DNA from 4 places in the Streptomyces sp. NBC_00094 genome. Region 4 is predicted to be linked to each of the others. Evidence: riboswitches for the same ligand, from Rfam matches in the RefSeq annotation. Region 4 holds a riboswitch; each other region holds the start of a gene.
What was found. Region 4 has a riboswitch for cobalamin ahead of OG580_RS33705 (acyl-CoA thioesterase). Riboswitches for the same ligand answer to the same signal wherever they lie in the genome.
Positions count from the first base shown of each region.

Region 1: it holds a riboswitch for cobalamin, as region 4 does, so the genes downstream of both, OG580_RS02345 (energy-coupling factor ABC transporter permease) here and OG580_RS33705 (acyl-CoA thioesterase) in region 4, are expected to answer to the same signal.
Region 2: it holds a riboswitch for cobalamin, as region 4 does, so the genes downstream of both, cobN (cobaltochelatase subunit CobN) here and OG580_RS33705 (acyl-CoA thioesterase) in region 4, are expected to answer to the same signal.
Region 3: it holds a riboswitch for cobalamin, as region 4 does, so the genes downstream of both, OG580_RS07865 (cobalamin biosynthesis protein) here and OG580_RS33705 (acyl-CoA thioesterase) in region 4, are expected to answer to the same signal.

Region 1 is NZ_JAPEMB010000001.1:510,607-513,819, forward strand. It holds gene dhaK (dihydroxyacetone kinase subunit DhaK) at 1-703, shown strand, start outside; gene dhaL (dihydroxyacetone kinase subunit DhaL) at 730-1,350, shown strand; gene OG580_RS02340 (PTS-dependent dihydroxyacetone kinase phosphotransferase subunit DhaM) at 1,347-1,754, shown strand; cobalamin riboswitch at 1,865-2,098, shown strand; gene OG580_RS02345 (energy-coupling factor ABC transporter permease) at 2,127-2,825, shown strand; gene OG580_RS02350 (energy-coupling factor ABC transporter substrate-binding protein) at 2,822-3,213, shown strand, end outside.
Region 2 is NZ_JAPEMB010000001.1:3,905,643-3,908,855, reverse strand. It holds gene OG580_RS17120 (cobalamin biosynthesis protein CobG) at 1-819, opposite strand, end outside; cobalamin riboswitch at 898-1,047, shown strand; gene cobN (cobaltochelatase subunit CobN) at 1,126-3,213, shown strand, end outside.
Region 3 is NZ_JAPEMB010000001.1:1,821,027-1,824,239, reverse strand. It holds gene OG580_RS07870 (cobyric acid synthase) at 1-314, opposite strand, end outside; gene OG580_RS07865 (cobalamin biosynthesis protein) at 311-1,285, opposite strand; cobalamin riboswitch at 1,319-1,451, opposite strand; gene OG580_RS07860 (hypothetical protein) at 1,576-1,797, opposite strand; gene OG580_RS07855 (inorganic phosphate transporter) at 1,810-3,087, opposite strand.
Region 4 is NZ_JAPEMB010000001.1:7,639,265-7,642,477, forward strand. It holds gene OG580_RS33700 (sulfatase) at 1-862, shown strand, start outside; gene OG580_RS33705 (acyl-CoA thioesterase) at 932-1,360, opposite strand; cobalamin riboswitch at 1,488-1,717, opposite strand; gene OG580_RS33710 (DUF2252 domain-containing protein) at 1,787-3,213, opposite strand, start outside.

The DNA.
Region 1 (3,213 bases), 7.1 Mb from region 4:
CGGGGTGTTGTTCGTCGTCAAGAACTACACCGGTGACGTGCTCAACTTCGAGATGGCGGCGGAGCTCGCCGAGGACGAGGGCATCCAGGTCGCGAAGGTCCTGGTCGACGACGACGTGGCGGTGACGGACAGTCTGTACACGGCGGGGCGGCGCGGAACCGGGGGCACCCTGTTCGTGGAGAAGATCGCGGGGGCGGCCGCCGAGGAGGGCGCCCCGCTGGAGCGGGTGGAGGCGATCGCCCGGCGGGTGAACGAGCGGTGCCGGTCCTTCGGTGTGGCGCTGAGTGCCTGTACGACCCCTGCCAAGGGCAGCCCCACCTTCGCCCTCCCGGACGGTGAGCTGGAGTTGGGCGTGGGGATCCACGGCGAGCCGGGCCGTGAGCGGCGCGCCATGATGACCTCGCGGGAGATCGCGGACTACGCCGTCGATCTCGTGGTCGAGGAGCTCCGCCCCTCGGGTCCGGTGCTCGTGCTGGTCAACGGGATGGGCGGGACCCCCCTCCTGGAGCTGTACGGCTTCAACGCCGAGGTGCAGCGCGTGCTGGGCGAGCGCCGGGTCCCGGTGGCCCGGACGCTCGTCGGGAACTACGTGACCTCGCTCGACATGGCCGGCTGTTCGGTGACCCTGTGCGAGGTCGACGAGGAGCTGTTGCGGCTGTGGGACGCGCCCGTACGGACTCCCGCGCTGCGGTGGGGTCGGTGAGACGACGGATGCCGGAGGGGAGCGACATGGGCGAGACGTTCGGCGCGGAGTTCCTGGTGCGCTGGCTGGAGGCGACGGCCGGTGCCGTCGACCGTGAGGCCGACCGGCTCACCGAGCTGGACTCCGCGATCGGGGACGCCGACCACGGGGCCAATCTGAAGCGCGGGTTCGCCGCCGTGACGGAGCTGCTGGCGAAGGAGCCGCCGGCGACGCCGGGCGCGGTGCTCGTCGCCGCCGGGCGGCAGCTGATCTCCACGGTGGGCGGGGCTTCGGGGCCGCTGTACGGGACGCTGCTGCGTCGCACCGGGAAGGCGCTCGGCGAGGACGCGTACGTCGGCAGGGAGCGGCTGGCGGAGGCCTTCGCCGCCGGTGTGGCCGCCGTGTCGCAGTTGGGCGGCGCCCAGGTCGGCGACAAGACGATGCTGGACGCGCTCGTCCCGGCCGTGGAGGCGCTGCGGAGCTCGTTCGGGGCGGCGCGCGCGGCGGCCGAGGAGGGCGCCCTCGCGACCGTACCCCTCCAGGCCCGCAAGGGCAGGGCGAGTTATCTCGGGGAGCGGTCGATCGGGCACCAGGATCCGGGGGCGACCTCGTCGGCGCTGCTGTTCGCGGAGCTCGACGGGACGGCCCGGGCGGAGGGGGTCTCGTGAGTGCGGCGCAGGTCGGCATCGTGCTGGTCTCGCACAGCGCGGCGGTCGCGGCCTCGGTGGCCGCGCTCGCCCAGGGGCTCGCGGGCGGCGGCGGGACGGCGCCGATCCTGCCGGCGGGCGGGCTCCCCGACGGCGGCCTGGGGACGAGCGCCGAGCTGATCACCGCGGCGGCGAAGGCCGTCGACCGCGGTGCCGGGGTGGCGCTCCTGGTCGACCTGGGCAGCGCGGTGCTGACCGTGAAGGTGCTGCTCGCCGAGGGGGACGAACTGCCCGAGGGGTCCCGTCTGGTCGACGCGCCGTTCGTCGAGGGCGCGGTCGCCGCGCTGGTCACGGCGAGCGCCGGCGGGGATCTCGACGCGGTGGCCGCCGCGGCCTCGGAGGCGTACGCCTACCGCAAGGAGTGAGCGCGGGCGATCCGGCGGGCGGGGTGGTGGCCGTCGCCCGCCGACACGCGTCGCGTTCGGTGCGGTCGCGGGCCTGACGGCACCACTCCGCGCTACCGCCCGGGAACGCCGCGTTGTGATGTACCTGGTCAACGCACTAGTGTCGCAGGGCCTTGGTGTACGGGAAACCGGTGCGGTACCGGTGCGGCCCTCGCCACTGTGATCGGGAGTTCCGGCTCCACACCCGGGGGAGACACCCTCGGGCAAGCCACTGGACCGATGCGGGAGACCGCCGCGGTGTGGGAAGGCGGAGCCGGGGCGTATGACCGTCAGCCAGGAGACCGGCCAGGGTGCGTTGTCCATCCACGAGGTGCTGGAGAGGGTCTCCCGACCATGCATATAGCCGAGGGGTATCTGCCCCCCGCACACGCCGCCGCCTGGGGTGTCGCGGCCGCTCCGTTCATCGTCCACGGGGTCCGCGCGCTCACCCGCGAGGTGCGGTCCAACCCCGAGTCCACCCTGCTGCTCGGCGCCTCCGGCGCCTTCACGTTCGTCCTGTCCGCGCTCAAGCTCCCCTCGGTGACGGGCAGTTGCTCGCACCCGACGGGTACGGGTCTCGGCGCGATCCTCTTCCGGCCGCCGATCATGGCGGTCCTGGGCACGATCACCCTGCTCTTCCAGGCCCTGTTGCTCGCCCACGGCGGGCTGACCACGCTCGGCGCGAACGCCTTCTCGATGGCGATCGTCGGTCCGTGGGCCGGGTACGGGACCTATCTGCTGGTCCGCCGGTTCGGCGCGCCGCTGATGGTCGCCGTCTTCTTCGGCGCGTTCGTCGCCGATCTCTCCACCTACTGCGTCACGAGCGTGCAGCTCGCACTCGCCTTCCCGGACCAGGGCAGCGGCGTGATGGGGGCCCTGGCCAAGTTCGGCGGCATCTTCGCCGTCACCCAGATCCCCCTGGCGGTGAGCGAGGGCCTGCTCACCGTGCTCGTGATGCGACTGCTCACGCAGTCCAGCAAGGGCGAACTGACCCGGCTGGGTGTCCTGGGGCGGACGGCCACGAAGCGACGCGAGGAGGCGACGGCGCGATGAGCCTCACCGTCAGCCGGAACACGAAGATCAACGCCCTGCTGCTGCTCGTCGTCGCCGCACTCGCCGTGCTGCCGCTCGCGCTGGGGCTCGGCGACCACAAGGAGGAGCCCTTCACCGGGGCGGACGCGGAGGCGGAGACCGCCATCACGGAACTCCGACCGGACTACGAACCGTGGTTCAGCCCCTTGTACGAGCCGCCGTCCGGGGAGATCGAGTCGGCGCTCTTCGCCCTCCAGGCCGCGCTGGGCGCCGGCGTCCTCGCGTACTACTTCGGCGTGCGGCGCGGACGCCGACAGGGCGAGGCCCGCGCCGTGGCGTCGGCTGCTGCCCCCGGGACGGATGTCCCGAAGGCAGCCGGTGCATCGGACACCTCGACGGCCGCCAGTGG
Region 2 (3,213 bases), 3.7 Mb from region 4:
GGGGGGCGTGGGAGTGAGGGGCCCGGGGGCGAGGGGCCCGGGAGTGAGGGGCGTGCCCTCGGGAAGTTCCCGGTCCGGTACGGGCTCCGCCGCGATCCCCGCGCGGGCGAGCGCGCCCGCCACGTCCGGGGCGCACCCCTCCGGCAGTTCCCGCATCCGCCAGGCCCCGTTCCCGGCCTCGCCGGCGGCGGCCAGGAAGGCTCCGGCGGCGGCGAGCGCGGCCGGGGGCGCGTCGTCCCCGCCGACCCGGAAGGCCTGCCCGCCGACGTGCAGGAGCGCGGAACCCGGCTCCACTGCGACCAAGGTCACATCTCCGCCGAGTCCCGCCACGTCTCCGCGCCCGTCGTCGAGGACGAAGAGGAATCGGCCGGAAAGCGCCGCCGCCCAGGGCTCGGCGCACAGCAGGCCGTCCAGGTCACGGGCCCACAACTGGACCTCGGGGCCGCCGAGTCCGTCGAGGCCGGCGGCGGGCGAGACCACGATGTTGCGGACGCGTTCGTGCGTGGGGGAGGGCAGCAGGCCCGCTTCCGTGAGGAGCGCGGCGAGCTCCGTGCCGCAGCCCTCGGTGAGGCCGCGCAGCTCGGCGTTCCCCCGGGAGGTGAGGCTGATCCGCCCGTCGCCGAGGGACTCCGCCGCGTACGCCAGCGTCTCGACCTGGCGAGCCGTCAGGCGCCCTGCGGGCAGCCGGAGTCGGGCCAGTCGGCCGTCGTCGGCGGCGTGCAGGCGCAGCGCCCCGGGGCAGGCGTCGCCACGGTCCCGAATGCGAGCTTCGTCCCGTTCGGGCGTCGTGGGTGGGGTGGGCGGCATGGCGGCGAGCATACCCACGGGGAACCGGCCCACCACCGGGTGTGATCCGGCCGACTCGACGGCCCGCCCCGCCCCGCGACGGCACGATCTAGGATGCAGATCGGCATGGGGTCCCAGGACCCCGGGGAGGAAGCCCGGTGAGAATCCGGCGCGGTCCCGCCACTGTGAGCCGCCCCGGGCTGTGCGCAAGCACGATCCCGGGACCGGTGAGTCAGGAACTCCCTTCCCCAAGCTCTCGGCTTCGCTCGAGCAGGGGAGGCCCCAACCCACACGACCACCCGGGGCGCGGACAACCCCGAGGAAGGGCCTGCGCACGCCATGCTTCTGCTGCTGTCGCACTCCGACACCGACCTGCTCAGCGCCCGTGCGGCGAACGCCGCCTCGGCCGGCGGACCGGTCGAGTACCGCTTCGCCAACCCCTCCCGGCTGCCCCTCGCCGAACTGCCCGGCCTCCTCGACGGCGTCGAGCTCGTCGTCGTCCGCCTCCTCGGCGGCCTCCGCTCCTGGGAGGAGGGCCTGGACGCGATCCGCGCCGCCGGGAAGCCGGTCGTCGTGCTCAGCGGCGAACAGGCCCCCGACGCCCAGCTGATGGAGACCTCGACCGTCCCCGTCGGCGTCGCCACCGAGGCGCACGCCTACCTCGCGCACGGCGGCCCCGCCAACCTGGCGCAGCTGGCCCGCTTCCTCTCCGACACGGTCCTCCTCACCGGCCACGGCTTCGAGGCCCCGGCCGCCGCCCCCACCTGGGGCCCGCTGGAGCGCACCCCGGGACGCACGGACGGCCCGACCATCGCGGTGCTCTACTACCGCGCCCACCACATGAGCGGGAACACCGCCTTCGTGGACACCCTCTGCGCGGCGATCGAGAACGCCGGCGCGCAGGCGCTCCCGCTGTACGTGGCGTCCCTGCGGGCCCCCGAGCCCGAGCTGCTCGACCGGCTCCGTACCGCCGACGCGATCGTCACGACCGTCCTCGCCGCGGGCGGCACCAAGCCCGCCGAGGCGCAGGCCGGCGGCGACGAGGAGGCCTGGGACGCGGGCGCGCTCGCCGGGCTCGACGTGCCGATCCTGCAGGCGCTGTGCCTGACCGGTTCGCGCGCGAACTGGGAGGAGAACGACGAGGGCCTGTCGCCGCTGGACGCGGCGAGCCAGGTCGCCGTGCCCGAGTTCGACGGCCGGCTCATCACCGTCCCCTTCTCCTTCAAGGAGATCGACGCGGACGGCCTGCCCGCGTACGTCGCGGACGCCGAGCGCGCGGCCCGCGTCGCCGGGATCGCCGTGCGCCACGCGCGCCTGCGTCACATCCCGAACGCCGAGAAGAAGCTGGCGCTCGTCCTCTCCGCGTACCCGACGAAGCACTCCCGCATCGGCAACGCCGTCGGTCTGGACACGCCCGCCTCCGCCGTCTCCCTCCTGCGGCGACTGATCGCGGAGGGATACGACTTCGGTCCCGCCGAGGAGCTGCCCGGTCTGGTCTCCGGCGACGGCGACGAGCTGATCTACGCCCTCATCGAGGCCGGCGGCCACGACCAGGACTGGCTGACCGAGGAGCAGCTGGCCCGCAACCCGGTCCGCATCCCGGCCGCCGACTACAAGCGCTGGTACGCCGAACTCCCCGCCGAGCTGCGTGAGTCCGTCGAGGAGCACTGGGGCCCGGCGCCCGGCGAGATGTTCCTGGACCGGTCGCGCAACCCGGAGGGCGACATCGTGCTCGCCGCCCTGCGCCGCGGGAACCTGTTGGTCCTCATCCAGCCGCCGCGCGGCTTCGGCGAGAACCCGATCGCGATCTACCACGACCCCGATCTGCCGCCGTCCCACCACTACCTGGCCGCCTACCGCTGGATCGCCGCCCGCTCCGAGGACGGCGGCTTCGGCGCCGACGCCATGGTCCACCTGGGCAAGCACGGCAACCTGGAGTGGCTGCCCGGCAAGAACGCCGGTCTGTCCGCGGCCTGCGGCCCGGACGCGGCCCTCGGTGACATCCCCCTGATCTACCCCTTCCTCGTCAACGACCCGGGCGAGGGCACGCAGGCCAAGCGGCGCGTCCACGCGACCCTCGTCGACCACCTGGTGCCGCCGATGGCGCGCGCCGAGTCGTACGGCGACATCGCGCGCCTGGAGCAGCTCCTCGACGAGTACGCGCAGATCTCGTCCATGGACCCGGGCAAGCTGCCCGCGATCCGTGCCCAGATCTGGACGCTGATCCAGGCCGCCAAGCTCGACCACGACCTGGGACTCGAGGACCGTCCGGAGGACGACGGCTTCGACGACTTCCTGCTGCACGTCGACGGCTGGCTGTGCGAGATCAAGGACGCGCAGATCAGGGACGGCCTGCACGTCCTCGGCGGGGCGCCGGAGGGCGAGGCCCGGGTCAACCTGGTCCTCTCCATCCTGCGCGCCCGGCAG
Region 3 (3,213 bases), 5.8 Mb from region 4:
TAGCCCCGGGCGCTGAGCTCGCCCACCGGCTTGCCCATCAGGACGACCTGGCTGGAGCGGTCGCTGCCCGGCTTGAGTAGCACCGGGTTCATGAGCGCGGTCGGCTCGACCCGGGCGGCCTGCGCCTGCATGGCCTGGGCCCGCCCGATCTCGGCGCCCTCGCGGGTCACGAAGGAGTTCAGGGACATGTTCTGCCCCTTGAACGGCGCCACCTTCAGGCCCTTGCGGACCAGCCAGCGGCAGATGCCGGCCGTCACGACGCTCTTGCCGGCGTCGGACGTGGTCCCGGCGACAAGCAGGCCCCCACCCCTCATGCGTTCCTCCGCTTCATGGCACCGATGATCAGACGGCCGCCGACACAGGCGGCCAGGGTCAGCGCGGTCACCCGGCGGGAGAGCCGGACCGCCCGTTCGATGTCGGCGACCTCGACGGGCCGCCCTTCCCCGTTGAGCACGGGCCGGTGCTCGACCCGCCCGGCGTACGAGAGGGTGCCCCCGAGCCGTACGCCGAGAGCGCCCGCGAAGGAGGCCTCGACGGGCCCCGCGTTGGGGCTCGGGTGCTTCTCCGCGTCCGCCCGCCAGGCCCGTACGGCGCCCCGCGGATTCCCTCCGGCGAGCGTCGCGGCGGCGGCCGTCAGCCGGGCCCCGGGCCAGCCGGCCACGTCGTCGAGCCGGGCCGAGGCCCAGCCGAAGCGGCGGTGGCGCGGGGACTTGTGGCCGACCATCGCGTCGAGGGTGTTGACGGCCCGGAAGGCGACGAGGCCCGGCACGCCCGCGACGGCGCCCCAGAAGAGGGCGCCGACCACGGCGTCGGAGGTGTTCTCGGCGACGGACTCGACGACCGCGCGGGCCATCGCGGGACCGTCCAGGGACTGCGGGTCGCGCCCGCACAGGTGCGGCAGCCGCTCGCGGGCCACCTCCAGGTCCCCGACGGCGAGCGCCCCGCCGATCGCGCGGGCCTCCCGCCCCAGGGTCGTACCGCCGACGACGGCCCAGACGGAGGCGGCGGTCAGCGCCACGGCGGCGGCCGGCCGGTCCCGTACGACCCGGGTGGCGAGCGCGCCGAGGGCGGCGGTGGAGCCGACGCAGACGGCGGTGTGCAGGGCGCCCCAGCCGCGGTGGTCGTGGTGGAGGCGCTGCTCGACGGCGGCGGCAGCGCGGCCGAAGACGGCGACGGGGTGTCCGCGGCGGGGGTCGCCGACGAGCTGGTCGACGGCGAGCCCGAGGGCGGCGCCGTACGCGAACCCGTCCCGGGAGAGGCGGCTGGATCTGATGCGGCCGGGCATGGCGCATGTCCTCACTCAGGGTCCGCGCCCTGGATCGACGTGACGGGCGGCGAGAGTTCCTGACTCCCGGACCCTTCGGATCCGGTCACAGTGGCGGGACCGCGCCGGATTCGCACCGGACTTCCTCTGCTGCCGCCGTAATGGCCTCGGCAGTCCACCACGCTCCGCGAACACCCGTCAACCCACCCTTGACCTGCGACGGGTCACTGTGCGAAGCACCACAAACACGGCGGCCGGGCGGCCCGCACCCGAAGGTGCGGACCGCCCGGCCGCCGTGAGAGAGGGGACCGTCAGACGACGATCAGGTAGATGCCGTACGCCACGGCCGCCAGGCACAGGGCGAAGCAGGCGTACGCGCCGGTCCGGGCCATCGTGGCCGAACCGCCCTGGGCGGCGGCCTGCTCCTGCTTGGAGAGGCCGATGATGCCGAGGGTGAAGAGGCCCACGAGGGCGACGGTCGCCACGAGGCTGACTCCGAAGACGGAGCCGAGAGCTGCCCAGTCGATCTTCATGTCGTTGGTTCCTTACACCGCTGCGGCGGGGGCCGGGGGAGCGGCCGGGTCCGTGGGAACCGGCGAGGGGATGGTGGTCTTCAGGTCCTCGTCCGCGACGGCGGCGACGGAGCCGGCGGCCGGCGGCGGGGTGACGGCCGCGATGGCGGTGGTCACCACACCCGCGGGCTCGGACCCGCCGTCGAGGTCGTCGTCGTCGGTGACGTTGTGGTGGTCGACCGGCTTGCGGCGGGACAGCGCCCAGATGACGGCCGAGCCGGAGACCAGCAGGACCGCGACGGCGGCGATGCCCCAGGGGCCCTGCTTGGTGAGGAACTCGGCACCGGCGCCGACCAGGCCCGCGGCGGGCAGGGTCAGACCCCAGGCGACGAACATCCGGGTGGCGGTCGACCAGCGGACGACACCGCCCTTGCGGCCGAGGCCGGCACCCATCACGGCACCCGAGCAGGACTGGGTGGTGGAGAGGGAGAAGCCGAGGTGCGAGGAGGCCAGGATGACCGTCGCGGCGCTGGTCTGGGCGGCGAAGCCCTGCTGCGGCTGGAGGTCGGTGAGGCCCTTGCCCATGGTGCGGATGATGCGCCAGCCACCGAGGTAGGTGCCGAGCGCGATCGCGACACCGGCGGCGACGATGACCCAGAGGGGCGGGTTGGAGCCGGGGGCGACGACACCCTGGGTGACCAGGGCGAGGGTGATGATGCCCATCGTCTTCTGGGCGTCGTTGGTGCCGTGGGCGAGGGAGACGAGACCGGCGGAGGCGATCTGGCCGACCCGGTAGCCCTTGGCGGTGTGCTTCGTGTCGGTGTTGGCGCCGATCTTGTACGTCAGCCTGGTGGCCAGCATCGCGGCGAGACCGGCGACGAGCGGCGCGGCGACGGCGGGGATGAGGACCTTGGTGACGATGGTGGGGCCGTTCACGGCCGACCAGCCGGCCGACATGACCGCGGCGCCGATGAGGCCGCCGAAGAGGGCGTGGGAGGAGCTGGACGGCAGGCCCAGGAGCCAGGTCAGCAGGTTCCACAGGATGGCGCCCACGAGCGCCGCGAAGATCACTTCTGTGCGAATGCCCTCTTCGTTGATGATCCCGCCGGAGATCGTCTTGGCGACCTCCACGGACAGGAACGCCCCGACGAGGTTCAGCACGGCGGACATGGCCACCGCCGTCTTGGGCTTGAGTGCACCGGTCGAGATGGTCGTGGCCATCGCGTTGGCGGTGTCGTGGAAACCGTTCGTGAAATCGAACACGAGAGCTGTCACGACCACAATGGCGAGCAGCAGCGTGATGTGTTCCATTTACCCAGGCAATCGTTTGACGTCAGTGGCTCGACGAACGTAGGCAACCTGAGTGAACGGAAGGTGAACTGGGTCGGGCGACGTGGTGTCCCCATCCGGTGTCAAGAGATTCCGCTTAGCGCCCGG
Region 4 (3,213 bases):
CGTCAAGAACCGCACGCTGAAATTCCTCGACAAGGCCGCCACCGACCCCCGGCCCTGGTTCGCGTACGTCACGCCCTACGCCTCCCACGGCCCCCGCACCCCCGAGGCGAAGTACGCCGGCACCCCGGTCCCGGAGTGGAACGGCCGCCCCTCCGTGCCCGAGAACGACCGCAGCGACAAGCCGGCCTACATCAGGAACGCGACCGGCACCCTCGCCGACGGCCGGACCATCCGCGCCCAGCAGCTGCGCACCCTGCTCTCCGTCGATGACGCGGTGCAGGCGTTCAAGGACAAGCTCCAGGCCCTGGGGCAGCTGGACGACACCCTCGTCATCTACATCGGCGACAACGGCTTCGGCTGGGGGGATCACGGCTGGACCGCCAAGTCGGTGCCCTACCGCCCGGCCCACGAGGTGCCGTTCTACCTCTCCTGGCCGGCCGGCGGGCTGGGCGCGGGAACGGTGGACGACCGCATCGTCGCCAACATCGACATCGCGCCGACCGTCCTCGACGCGGCCGGCATCACCCCGAGCGCCCCGCAGGACGGCCGGTCCCTGCTCACGACCCACAGCCGTGACCACCTGCTGGTGGAATGGTGGAAGCAGGGCACCGGCACCGGTGGGGCGCCCACCTGGTCCTCGTACGTGGCCAAGGACAAGCAGTACACGGAGTACTACGACCTGACGACCGACGTGAACGGCACCGTGTCCGGCACCGGCCAGGTGAAGTTCCGCGAGTACTACGACCTGGTGGACGACCCGTACCAGCTGACCAACAAGCTGTATCAGGCCACACCGGCCCAGGAGCAGGCTCTCGGCGTCCCCGCCCTGGCCGCCCGGCTCGCCGCCGACCGAGTGTCCTGACCCGCACGCGGTACCGCAGGCGGGCCCCCGTGCCTCGCGACACGGGGGCCCGCCGCCCATCGGGTGCGGCTACGTCTCCAGGAGGCCGGGGACGGGACGCGGCCGGCCGTCGGCGTCGATGGCGACGAAGCTCAGCCGGGCGGTGGCCATTTCCGTGGCGGGGCTGGTGGTGACGTTCCAGCGTTCGGCGGTGACCTGGACGGCGACGGTCATGGAGGTACGGCCGGCGCGTTCGAGCGTGGCGTGGACGGTGAGCAGGTCGCCCGTGCGGGCCGGGGCGAGGAACGTCATCCGGTCCACGGAGACCGTGACGGCGGGGCCGTCCGCGTGCCGGCCGGCCGACGCGGCCGCCGCGTCGTCGATGAGCTTCATGACCACGCCGCCGTGGATGGTCCCGTACAGGTTGGTGTCGTGCTCGCTCATGATGTGGGCGAGGGTCACACGGGAGTCGGCTGGCGCCTTGTGGGCCCGGGTGCCTGTGGTGATGTCCGCGGTCACGGAACTCTCCTTCGCGAGTCGTGTGGGGCGAGCCCGATGACGTACCGCGGACGCGAAGGAACGGCGGGCACGAGAGTGCCCGCTGCCGCCGACCCGCCCACGAGGCCACCGAGATGTCCGTGCGCATCCGTCGCGCACGGGCAGTGGCAGGTCTTCGGACTCGCGGGCACGCCGACGTACGCATGGCACGTACGGGGCATCTACTGGCCGTCGCTTCCCGGACCCGTTCGGGTCCAGTGCGTATGACGGCGGTCGTTCCCGCTCACCGCTGCGGGGCAGTCCCGGATTCCCACCGGGTTCCCTCTTACGACGCATCCCGCCTGGCGGACGGGGCGAACCAGCTGCACCTCACACCCTAGGCGGTGCCTTCGCGGGATCGTTCGCCGCTCGTACGTGACGCCCACCTCACCGGGGGCCTCTCCGGGGTCAGTCCGCCGGTAGTTCCTCCGCGGGCAGCCTGCCCGCGCGCACCGCGTCGACCAGGGCCTGGTGGTCACGCTCGTTCTGGTCGGCGTACGCCTCCGCGAAGGTCGCGATCGCTCGGTCGAACGAGGTGCCGCTGCCCAGGTACGCGGCGATCGCGATCCGGTCACCGGATCGCGCGTGCGCACGAGCCAGCGTGACCCCGCACAGTTCCCCGAACGCCTGCATGTCCTTCGGCCCCATCCGCTCGGGCATGGCGATGCCCTTCCAGTCGCGCAGCTGGCGGACGTAGAAGTCGCGCTTCTTGCCGTCGATCCCGTCCACGCGCTCCCAGCCGAGGAAGATGTCGCTCGTGGCCTGCATCAACCGCTGGCCCGAGACCACTCGCTCGCCCTGGTTGCGGTACGTGCTCGCGCCGACGTGCGCGGCGAGCACGGAGGTGTCCGCCTCCTTGGCCTGGAGGAAGAGCGGGTCCTGATCGTCCCGGCCGAGCAGGAGGAAGATCCAGCAGCGGGTGCCGACGCTGCCGACGCCGACCACCTTGCGCGCGACGTCCACCAGTCGGTAGTCCTCCAGGAGCGTGCGCCGGTCGGAGGCGAGAGTGCGGCCGTACCGCTCGACCAGGCCGCGGAACTGGCGCTCCAGCGCGCTGCGCTCGACGTCCGGCAGCAGGTCGCCGGCCGGGACGAGCAGCGGGGGATCCGCCGCGATCCTGGGTCGGCCGTCGACCGTCTCGGTGAGCTTGTCGAAGGCCTGCAGGCTGTCGTGGGTGCGGGCCTTCGCCATCGCGTGGGTCAGGTTCCTCCGACCGCGCTTCGTTCCGTGGAGCCGTCCCGCGAGCAGGGACTCAAGGAGGTTCGCGTCGATCTTCGCGTACCAGACGTCGATGGTGCGCATACCCGCGAAGCGGATCATCGCCTCGCGGTACGCACGGACCGTGCGCCGGACGATGCGTGCGCGCTCCGCGTCGTCGAAGCCGTTCGCCCGCGCCGCGATGACGAAGCTCGTCGACAGCCGCTTGACGTCCCACTCCCAGGGGCCCGGCAACGTCTCGTCGAAGTCGTTGATGTCGAACATCAACTGCCGTTCAGGCGAGGCGAGCAGGCGGAAGTTGAGAAGGTGGGCGTCTCCGCACAGCTGGGCCGTGAGTCCCGAGCGCGGGGTGCCGGCCAGGTCGGAGGCCATGATCGCGGCGGCCCCCCGGTAGAAACGGAACGGGGACTCCGTCATTCGGGCGTACCGGATCGGTACGAGTTCGGGCACCCGTGCCGCGGACTGCGCCTCCAGGATCTCCAGGGGATCAGCCCTCTCGGGGAACGGCTTGTACTCGGCGTGACTCGATCGCGGCACGCTCCCTCGGGCTTCCTTGCCGAGGGCCGCGCGTTCCTCGGGTGTGGCGTGGGCTGCCGCGCGCATCGCCGTGGTCGGGT